Linked DNA regions of Pelagicoccus sp. SDUM812003. The protein of the gene in region 2 interacts with the protein of the main gene of each other region in a pairwise test. Links are inferred from orthologs where the notes say so. Each region holds a gene or a part of one and is shown on either strand. Other genes may lie near its edges.

Evidence for each region.
Region 1: the proteins of QEH54_RS20135 (region 2) and ruvA interact in binary tests that used the Escherichia coli proteins (3 or more experiments, as listed by UniProt). The link is inferred for Pelagicoccus sp. SDUM812003 from one-to-one orthologs.

What each region holds. Positions count from the first base shown.
Region 1 is NZ_JARXHY010000016.1:114,162-118,763, forward strand. The notes cover bases 1-2,988. They hold ruvA (Holliday junction branch migration protein RuvA), read left to right. Parts: upstream 1-1,178; coding sequence 1,179-1,799; downstream 1,800-2,988. Other genes in these bases: dapA (4-hydroxy-tetrahydrodipicolinate synthase), read left to right, coding at 1-438; dapB (4-hydroxy-tetrahydrodipicolinate reductase), read left to right, coding at 448-1,179; QEH54_RS18840 (hypothetical protein), read right to left, coding at 1,885-2,637; QEH54_RS18845 (sigma-70 family RNA polymerase sigma factor), read right to left, coding at 2,634-2,988. In the rest of the region: more of QEH54_RS18845, read right to left, coding at 2,989-3,236; QEH54_RS18855 (response regulator), read left to right, coding at 4,053-4,602. UniProt on the Escherichia coli protein: The RuvA-RuvB-RuvC complex processes Holliday junction (HJ) DNA during genetic recombination and DNA repair.
Region 2 is NZ_JARXHY010000019.1:37,510-43,484, forward strand. The notes cover bases 1,619-4,364. They hold QEH54_RS20135 (crossover junction endodeoxyribonuclease RuvC), read right to left. Parts: upstream 3,407-4,364; coding sequence 2,831-3,406; downstream 1,619-2,830. Other genes in these bases: QEH54_RS20130 (OFA family MFS transporter), read left to right, coding at 1,619-2,640; QEH54_RS20140 (sulfite exporter TauE/SafE family protein), read right to left, coding at 3,410-4,159; QEH54_RS20145 (Gfo/Idh/MocA family oxidoreductase), read left to right, coding at 4,319-4,364. Also shown: pflB (formate C-acetyltransferase), read left to right, coding at 1-201; pflA (pyruvate formate-lyase-activating protein), read left to right, coding at 299-1,087; more of QEH54_RS20130, read left to right, coding at 1,126-1,618; more of QEH54_RS20145, read left to right, coding at 4,365-5,353; QEH54_RS20150 (hypothetical protein), read right to left, coding at 5,380-5,975.

The DNA of each region.
Region 1 (4,602 bases), on a different replicon or contig from region 2:
AAGTACCCGCACGTCAACCACATCAAGGAAGCCGGCGGCAGCGTGGAGCGCGTCGACGAGCTCAAAAAGGCCATGGGGGACGATCTTGTGGTGCTCAGCGGCGACGACAGCCTGACCCTTCCCTTCATCTGCTCCGGCGCCGAAGGCGTGATTTCGGTGGCCTCCAACGTGATCCCCGAACAGGTGGTCGCTCTGGTCAAGGCCGCCCGCTCGGGAGATCTCACCACCGCCAGCAAGCTGCACCAGAAGCTCTACCCGCTCTTCAAGAATCTTTTCATCGAGCCCAATCCAGTCCCGGTGAAGGCATGCATGAAGCAGGTCGGCCTGCTGGAAAGCAGCCGCGTACGCCTGCCGCTCTGCGAAATGACCCCAGAAAACAAGCAGCAGGTTCTTTCCATTTTCGAATCCTTGCAGTCGGAGCTTTCCGCTCAAGCGTAGCCTAAAGCCATGTCACTCAAGATTTGCATCGTCGGCTCCAAGGGCCGCATGGGTCAAGCCATCGCCGAAGCGGCGATCGAAGCCGGACACCAGGTCTCCAGCAAGGTGGATGTAGGCGACGACCTCGCCGCTGGCATCGCAGCTGCGGACGTGGTGATCGATTTCTCCTTCCACACTGTGACCAAGTCCGTATTTCGGGCCGCCGTCGAATTCGGCAAACCGGTCATCTGCGGCACTACCGGACACTCGCAGGAGGAAAAGGCCGAGCTGCTCAAGATCGCGGAAAAAACCGCCACGGTCTGGGCGGGCAACTTCTCCATCGGCGTCAATCTGCTTTGCTACCTGGTGGAAAAAGCGGCTGCCGCCCTGCCCGCCGACTACAACGCGGAAATCGTGGAAATGCACCACCGCCTGAAGAAGGACGCGCCCAGCGGCACCGCCCTCATGCTAGCCGACGCCGTGCTGGAACCGCGCGGACTGAGCTACGACGATCTGCGACACGGTCGGGAGGGCATCACCGGCGAGCGCACCCAGCGCGAAGTGGGCATGCACTCGCTGCGCGGTGGCGACGTGGTCGGAGACCATACGGTGATCTTTTCCGAAATCGGGGAACGCGTAGAGCTCACTCACAAGGCCTCCAGTCGAGCCATTTTCGCTCGCGGCGCCGTCAAGGCCGCCGAGTGGGCCGTGGGCAAGAAGCCTGGCATCTACAGCATTCGCGAAGTCCTCGGACTGGCCTGATGATCGTCACCATCGAGGGCATCCTAGAACGAGCCACGCCGCTGACCGCTATCATCAGCGCCGGCGGACTGGGCTACCTGGTCAACATCCCGGTGACCACCGCCGCAAAGCTTCCCTCGGTGGGGAAATCGGTGAAACTGCACACCCACGCCGTCTACCGCGAGGACTCGCAGTCCTTGTACGGATTCGCCAGCGAAGCGGAGCGCGATTTCTTCGCCCTTCTCATCGACAAGGTTTCCGGCGTCGGCCCTAAAGTCGGTATCAGCATGATGAGCAAGCTGGAGCTTGGCTCGCTCATTTCCGCCATCTCCAGCGGTGACGCGGTCCTGCTCGCCAAAACTCCAGGCATCGGAAAGAAAACGGCGGAACGGGTCATCATCGAGCTGAAAGACAAGCTGCTCGTCTTCGCCAAGCCCTCCGATACGGAAACCGCCTTCGAGCTCCAGTCTGGCCCCAATTCCGTCACCCTTCCTGCTCCCAAGGCGGAAGACGACGCGGTCGCCGCTCTGGTGGCCCTTGGCTACAAGCAGACCGAAGCCAGCAAATCGATCGGAAAGGCAGTACAGGCTCTCGGCCCATCCGCCACAACCGAGCAGCTCATCAAGGCTGCCCTCAGCTGACGAAGCGCTCGCGACTCGCCAACGTTGCCAAGGCCTTGCTTGGCATCAAAAAAATCGCGAAGCGAATCGAGATTGCGAGCCTCCCCTAGGGGCGACTCCGTTCCCGCAAGGTCGCCGCAGCTCGCTCGAGATCGAAACGCACGCTGCTATCCGCAACGATGCCATCTTCGCGAGCGTCGACCGCCTGCAGACCGTAGTCGTTGGCCGCTCGCTCCTGAGAGCTCACCGCCTCGTGCTCGAAGGTAGATGCCTGCACCGGCTCGCCGAACGCGAAATTCTGCTGCCACTTGTGCTCCGGCTTGCTCTTGGAGCCCACTTCGAAACGAGCGAACTCCACTCCGAGAGGTGGAGCGAAGGAGGTCGCGGTCTTTGCCTCCTGGAAGATGGATTCCAAATCGAAGGAAACCACTTCGAAGGAATCCTCCAAACGATAGCTTTTCCCATCGATCTCTTCGACCTTCATCACCTGCAGCGGTTCGGCCTGCGCCACGTTCACGCTGGTCTTGGCAGGCGGCGTTTCCGCAATCAGCGGCTCCGCCAAGGCCGGCCTTGAGACGAAGGGAGAGAGATTCTGGGCGGCCAAAGCGAGCAGTCCCACCGCCGCCGCCATCCCCCCCAGGGCGTACACTTTCTGACGCCAAGCAGGGGCTGCCTTTTCAGGATTGGAATACGCGTCACCGAGCTGAGCGCAGGCCTGATGGATCTGGCGATATTGCAGATAGATTCGATGATACTCGGGGTTGCGGCGAACCGCAGCGATCAGTTTCTCCGATTCTTCCGACGACAGTTCATCATCAAGGTAGAGATTCAGCTTTTCGATGAAGCGCTCTTTATTCATAGAAGCTCGTGACCCATCTTTTCGCGCAGGCTTTCCCGCGCTCGGGCGATCCTGCTTTTGACCGTGCCGATGCTGATTTGCAACTCGTCGGCGATTTCCTCATAGGAAAGATTCTTAACGTTTCGCAAAACCAGGGCCTCGCGATGCTTTTCGTTCAGCTCCTGCATGGCGGCAGCCACCCGGTCCTTGAACTCGTTCGTCACCGCGATGTCCTCCGGCGACTCCACTTCGGCCGGAAACACTTCAGCCAAGGTCGTGCTCGACTCGGCTGCGATCGGCTGATCGAACGAGACCGACTTGTCGCGCTTGCGGCGCCACCAATACCAGTAGCGATTCCGGGCTAAATTGGTCGCGATCTGGTAGAGCCAGGTCGAGAAGCTGGAATCGCCACGGAACTTGTCCAAGCCCCGGTGGGCGCGGATGAAAGCGTCCTGCGTGACCTCCTCTGCGTCCTGCGTATTGCGCAGGAGCTTGTGCACCATCGCGTAAATGCGATCCCAATAGCGAGAAACCATCTCTTCGAAGGCCGAATCGTCTCCGGCCTTGAAGCGCGCGATGAGCGCTTTGTCTAAGGCGACTTCTTGAGCTTTAGATGACATAGCAGTTGTTGTCGCTTTGGGACGTCCCTTTTCGACTAGAGTTCCCATTTTTCCTCCTTTTTACACACCCAGGATAAAGCCCTGTTCTCCAGCGCATTACGCCGTCAAACCTCCGCCCCTCAGCAGTCTTTTCGAGCTTATCCATAGCAGTTGTTGCGGTTTTGATCCAATTGACCCGCCTTTCGTTCAAAATAAAGTCGGGTCGCTCTCCTAATGATCTATACGCGCCGTGACCGATCTCGGTTGCTCAGATTCCAGCGTTTTAGCTGATCGCCCCTCACTACGAAGCCCGATTCTCAGGGCGGTTTCGGCTGAATCAAGCCCGAAAAGCGCGCGGAAAAATTAGGACTTGCCAATCCCCGACCGAAGGCCTGTATTCCCCCACTTTCGAAACGCCCTCCGGGCAGATGGGTCGATAGCTCAATCGGTAGAGCAGTTGCCTTTTAAGCAATTGGTTCTGGGTTCGAGTCCCAGTCGGCCTACCAAATAAACCGCTGATTATCAGCGGTTTTTTTGTATCTTTCGGTTCTCGGCCGCGAACGAGTCGGCTCTAAACTTCTGCGTCCCCCAGCTCAGTTGCACCCCTAAAACAGCCAACTCCCTGCGGACAACGAGCAATTCGGAATCGATCGTCAGTCGTGAGCCCCGTGACAAGACTGCAGGGCACGCCACGATAGCTCTTCCTGCATCTCGTTCCTGTATCGGCGAAACGCGGCAGGCTGGTTCCTTGCAAGAAGACCTAGGGTCTCCAAGCGCCAAAAGCGCGAAGCGATGCAAGGCGATTGACATAACTTGCTGAGCTTCTAACGTTTGCCCATGCATCTCTTCTCGAATGCGTCCAAGGCCCTGCTGTCTTTGCTCTCCTTGGCCTGCCTCCTCGCCACTCCCCTGGCCAGCCACGCTACAGAAGCGACGCAGACCGGTCCACACCGCGTGCTTTTCCTCAGCTCGTACAACCACGATTTTCCCGTGGTGAGCCACCAGCTCGAGGGAGTGCTGCAACTGACTCACTTCGACTATCGGGGCCGAGGCGTCTCGCTCGAGGTGCACATGATGGACACCAAGCGCTACGCGCCTGCCGGACAATTCCCTATCGCTCGGGAGCAGCTGAAAGGTCTCGTCGCGAATCACGGAGCCTACGACCTGATTATCTCCGCGGACGACAACGCCCTGCATTTCCTCAGGAAGGAAAAGGACGCCTTGTTTGGCGAAAGCACGCCCGTTGTTTTCTTCGGCGTAAACGACAAAGCCTTCGCTCGCGAAAGCGTCTTGGAGCCGGAGTACACCGGCATCATCGAAAAGGAGCCAATCCGAGAAACCGTCGAGTCCGCGTTTTCGCTGCTGCCACAGCTGCGCACGCTCTGGG
Region 2 (5,975 bases):
CTTGACGGCTACTTCGCCGAAAAGGGACATCACATCAATGTGAACGTCTTCGAGAAGGAAACGCTGATGGACGCCATGGAGCATCCGGAAAAGTATCCGCAGCTCACGGTACGCGTATCTGGCTACGCGGTGAACTTCATCAAGCTGACGCGTGAGCAGCAGCTGGATGTCATCACCCGCACCTTCCACGAACGCTTCTAATCTCCCCGCACTCATACCTGTCCTGCCGGCTCCCAGAGCCGGCGGGTCAGACGTGGAGCGGAAACTCACGCCATAAGACAGCGCCACACACCAAGTCATGTCTTCAACAGTCTATTCCCCCTGCCAGAGCTGCCAGGCGCCGCCCAACGACGGAGCATTCATGGAAGCCCTCGGCAACATCCACTCCATCGAAACCTGCGGCACCGTGGACGGCCCCGGGCTGCGCTACATCCTATTCCTTTCCGGATGTCCCCTGCGCTGCCAGTACTGCCACAACCCGGACGCCCAAGGCCGACCGCGCGGCGAGCTCAAGAGCGCCAGCGACGTGCTGGCCGATGTGGTTCGCTACAAGAACTTTCTGCGAAAGGGCGGCCTCACCATCAGCGGCGGCGAGCCCTTGATGCAGCCCGACTTCCTGCATGCCGTCTTCAAGGGAGCGAAGGAGGCTGGCATCCACACCGCCCTCGACACGTCAGGATTTCTTGGATACAAGGCCTCCGACGAGCTACTGGAAAACGTCGACCTGGTCCTGCTCGACATAAAGAGCTGGAATCCCAGCACCTATCGCGAAGTGACCGGCGTCGATCTCAGCCCGACCCTGGAATTCGCCGATCGGCTCTCCGACATGGGCAAGCCGGTGTGGATTCGTTTCGTGCTCGTGCCCGGCCTCACCGACGCTGAAAGCAACATCGATGGACTCGCCCAATACGTTTCCACCCTGGAGAACGTCGAGCGCGTGGAAATTCTCCCCTTCCACAAAATGGGCGAGGACAAATACAAGCGCCTCGGCCTTCCCTATCAGCTTGAAAACACGCCCACTCCCTCCGCTGAGGAGGTCGAACGCGCCCGCTGCATCTTCGCCCGCTACGGAGTCAAAGCCATTTAAAAACCCTCCCGGAGCCGATCGCTCCTACCCAAACAGCCATGAAGAAAGAAAAAAACCGCTGGCTCATCGCCGCCTCCGCTGTAGGCGTGCATGTCTCAATCGGCTCCGTCTACGCGTATAGCGCCTGGAAGATGCCCCTGGAAAACACCTTTGGTTGGACATCCACCAACACCTCGGTCGCCTTCAGCATCGCCATCTTCTTCCTTGGTCTATCGGCCGCGTTCCTCGGGCGATTCATCGAGCGCAAAGGTCCGTCCAAGGGCGGACTGCTTTCGGCGGTCTTCTTCAGCTTGGGTCTGCTGGGATCCTCGCTCGCATGCTATCTGGAAAGCCTTTGGCTGTTCTACCTCTGCTTCGGCGTGATAAGCGGCATCGGTCTCGGACTGGGCTACATCTCCCCGGTCTCCACTTTGGTGAAATGGTTTCCCGATCGTCGTGGCCTAGCCACTGGACTGGCTATCATGGGCTTCGGTTTCGGAGGTTTGATCTGCGCTCAGCTGATCGACATCTTCGTCCCCACCCAGGACGAAATCGTTCTTAGCGACGAAATCAGAACCTACGACTACCTGCAGACCTTGGAAAGCGATGCCGCCGCAGCCGCAGCAATGGTCGCTGGCGCTCCGAGCGTCGCCGATTTCAAGGAAAAGAGCCACCAAGCGGCCGAGCTTTTCCGAGCGGAAAAAACCGACTCTGCCGAGTACAAGGCTCTCAAGGCGGAGACAGAGGGCTATCGCTCCACCCTGATCTACAACAAGAGTTCCATAACCAAGGCCTTCCTCTTCCTCGGCATCATCTACCTCTGCGTGATGGTTCCCAGCGCCCTCTACATCGCCCCTCCTCCAGATGGCTACGCGGAGAAGTTCGCCGCCGGCGATCCCGCCAAGGCCAAGAAGATCAAGTCAAACGGCGAGATGACCGCCATGGAGGCGATTCGCACCCCTGGCTTCTACGGACTTTGGATCATGCTCTTCATCAACGTGGCCTGCGGTATCGCAGTGATCGCCACCGCGAAGAAGATGGGCTACGAGATGGTGCGTCTGCCCGTGGAAATGGCCAGCTTGCTGGTCATGGGCATCTCCCTCTTCAACGGCCTCGGTCGCATCATATGGGCTTCCTTCTCCGACGTCATCGGCCGCTCGAACACCTACGTGGCCTTCTTCGTCATCCAAATCATCGCCTTCCCCTTGCTCGCGAATCTGACCGGTTCCCCTATCGCGTTCATGGCCGTCACCTTTCTGGTCCTGACCTGCTACGGCGGCGGATTCGCCAGCATCCCGGCCTACATCTCCGACCTTTTCGGACTCAAGGAAATGCCCACCATCCACGGCTTCATCCTGACCGCCTGGTCGCTGGCCGGAGTGGTTGGCCCCACCTTGAACTCGTACGTCTACGAAAAGACCCATAGCTACCAGCAAAGCCTCTACGTCTTCGGCGGGGCCTTCGTAGTAGCCCTGGTCGTCTCGCTGCTGATGAAGCTGGAAATCAAACGTCTGGATCGCCACTACAGCAATCAGGACGTCGAACTCGCCCGCCCTCATTTGCACGGCGAATAACCGCCCTCCCGGGCCCTCCTCACAAAGTTCCCCCCTAACGCCGGCGTCACCGCCAGCCCTCAAAAGGGTCACTTTTCGAAGTGACCCTTTTTGCTGCCGGCTTTGAGCGAGAAACGCATGGAAAAAACACGCTCCTTTCGCCAGATCGTCTCGAACCGCTTTCGGACGGTATTCGCCGCACCGGTACAGCTCAATGAGCTCCAGTGAACGCGTGGGTGAAGGCCACCGCCGCCGCGTCGGATTCATCGAGCGCCAGCGTCGCCCCATGGCCCAGCAAGCTTCGAATGGTTTTTGCGACCTGCTCCTTGCTCGCTCGCCCGTGCCCTACCACCGCCTGCTTCACTCTCAGCGGAGGGTATTCGAATACCTCCTTGCCGCGCATGGCGGCGGCCGCGATAGCGGCGCCTCGCGCCGCCCCTAGGATCTGGGCCGTTTGAAAGTTCTGCACGAAAATCGTCTGTTCGAGGGCGACTATATCGATCTCTCTCGTATCCAATATCTGGAGCACCTCTTGACATATCTGACCGAGACAGCTCGCCATGGACAGGCTTGGCTTGAGCTTCAGGGTCTTGCTATGCAGCAATACGGCCCGCCCGCTATTGCCAAACTCGACCACCGCGAGCCCCGTGCCGCGCAAGCTCGGATCGATGCCGAGAATGGCGCCCTCGAATCGACGTTTCGCCAACGGGACCGAAATCGGAGCGCCGCTTGTGGATCGGCCTTCGACCTTGTCTTTCCAAAGCTGTCTGACGCCTTTGCGTGCCATCGACTAGAACGAGAGGTAGAGCATGTAAGCCACGGCCACTACCGTTAACCAAAACGCGATGCGCTCAAACCAATTCTGGCTAATCTTTCGAGCGAAGAAATAGCCGAGCAGGCTTCCCGCCGCCACGAATGGGGCCAGCTTGAGGTTGGCTTCCAAACTGCCCCAGTTGACCAGCCCCTGCTGGTGGAGAAACGGCACCTTGAAGAGATTGAGAAAGGTGAAGAAATAGACGCTGGTGCCCATGAACGCCATCTTTGGCAGACGCATGGCGAGAAGGAAAAGGATCATGATGGGACCGGCTGCATTTGCCAGCGTAGAGACGAACGCGGCGATGACTCCAATCGACGCCGCAGCCCCATAGCTATGCGGCAAGGCCTCGCTGATCAGCTTCGGCCATCGCTGTCTGGCGGCATGAAGGGCCAGCATGGCCGCCAATACCAGGCTGATGACCAATCGAGCTTGCGAACCATCCATTTTCCCAAGAGTGAACCACCCTGCGATCACCCCGATCACTGCCCAGGGCACCAGCCTCAGCACATGCTTCCATTCGGCATGGCGACGATAGATTAGCAACGAGCAGAAGTCTCCCATGATCAACAGCGGCAGACCAAATCCCACTGCGTCTTTCGCATCCAACAGTATTTGAAAAATGGCTACATTGAGGATTCCCAGGCCCGGCACCCCGCTTTTGCTCAAACCGATGATCAAAGCGGCCAAGGCGAACATGCTCCAGCGCCACAACTCGAAATCCATGCCACACTGGAGGCCATTGGCAGACCCTTTGCAATCGCAAAGCCGTTTCGCAAACGAACGCGAAACCCGTGATTTCCGGAAATACTCCTTGTGCCTCGAGCGGGAGTTCGCGAATGATACTGGCCTCGCTTCGTTCCCATCCTCAATCAATCTGTCACCATGGAAAAACTACGCTGGGGCATCCTCGCAACTGGGTACATATCGGGCCGTTTCGCCCACGGGCTCAACCATTCCCATTCCGGGAAGCTGCTAGCGGTCTCCAGTCGCAGTCAAGCCTCAGCCGCGACCTTCGCTCGCGAATTCGATGCCGGACGGGCCTACGGCAGCCATCAGGAGCTGCTGGCCGATGAGGAGGTCGAGGCCGTCTACATCGGCTCGCCCCATCCCTTTCATGCCGAGATGGCCATCATGGCAGCGAAAGCGGGCAAGCATGTGCTTTGCGAAAAGCCGCTCAGCATGAATCTGCGCCAGGCGAAGAGCGTCGCGGAAGCCGCGCGAAAAGCCGAGGTGCAGTTGATGGAGGCGTTCATGTACCGCTGCCATCCCCAGACTGAAGCGCTTGTCCGTCTCATTTCCGAGGGGCGAATCGGAGAGGTTCAGTTCGTGCAAGCGAGCTTCGGTTTCAAAGCGAACTACGATCCTCAAGGGCGCCTCTTCGACAAGAGGCTGGGAGGAGGCGCCATACTGGATGTAGGCTGCTACCCGCTATCCTTCGCGCATCTCATCGCCCAGATCGCATCTGGAGAAACGAAACTCCGCGGCTCGCTGAGCGGACTGAAAGGCCAGCTCGATCCTCATACTGGAGTGGACACCTTCGCCCTCGCGACCATGCGATTCGAAAACGGACTCGCGGCCCAAATCGCTACCGGAACGCTGGGGGAACTGGAAAACACTGCGCGCGTCTTCGGATCCGAAGGCTGGGTCGAGATTCCCGTGCCATGGATCATCGCCCGCTTGGGCGGCGAATGGGAGCTCCGTCTGCACCGCAACGGCCAAGAGGAGATCGAGCGAATCAGTGGATACGATTCCCGGCCAATCTACGCCATAGAAGCGGACCATTTTGCGAGCCTGGTTCGCGCCGAAAAGCCAAGCGCTCCGGGAATGACTGTCGAAGATTCGCTTAGGCTGGCCCGCGACCTGGAGGAATGGCGCAGCGCCATCGGCGTCTCCTATCCCGCAGACGCGGAAGACTAGAAAAGACCGCCCCCCCCAGAAGTCGGTTATCTGTCGGAGCGAAACTTCTCTAAAGAGGAAGCCTTCTTTTTTTCCTTGGGCTTTTCGACCACCGGAGCGCCATCGCGGCCACCCTTCATCCAACTTCCCGCGTAGTACACCACATCGTGGTCCTCGTAGACCTCGAATTCGGTGAGACGGTAGCCGTCATTGCTGTAGAGCGCGTTCTTGTTGTAGAACTCGTCCGCCAGCAGATCGAAGGCGAATTGCGTGGACTGGGTTTCCGCCATGCGAACCCATTCTCCAGCGAACACGAAGTCGCCTTCGTATTGGTAGCCCTCCACGTCGATCAAGCGAAATCCGGCCTCTCTCATGGAAGCGGCCACCTCGCCAAAGGTGTTCTTCGGTATAGCCCGATAGAAGCGAACCTCCAGCTGCTCGTCGTTCTTCATCCAAACCGCGGAATGGCGATACTTGCCGTTGGATTCGTAGGCTTCGAAATCGACTAGTCGATAGCCTCGGTCCGCCATTTCGCCGTATCGATTGGAAAACTCCAGACTCTCCATGCCGAAGTAGAACTCCGTATCGAGCCCCTCCTCCGTCTTGAGCCATACGCCCGAGAAATGAAGCGTAGCGCCGGTGC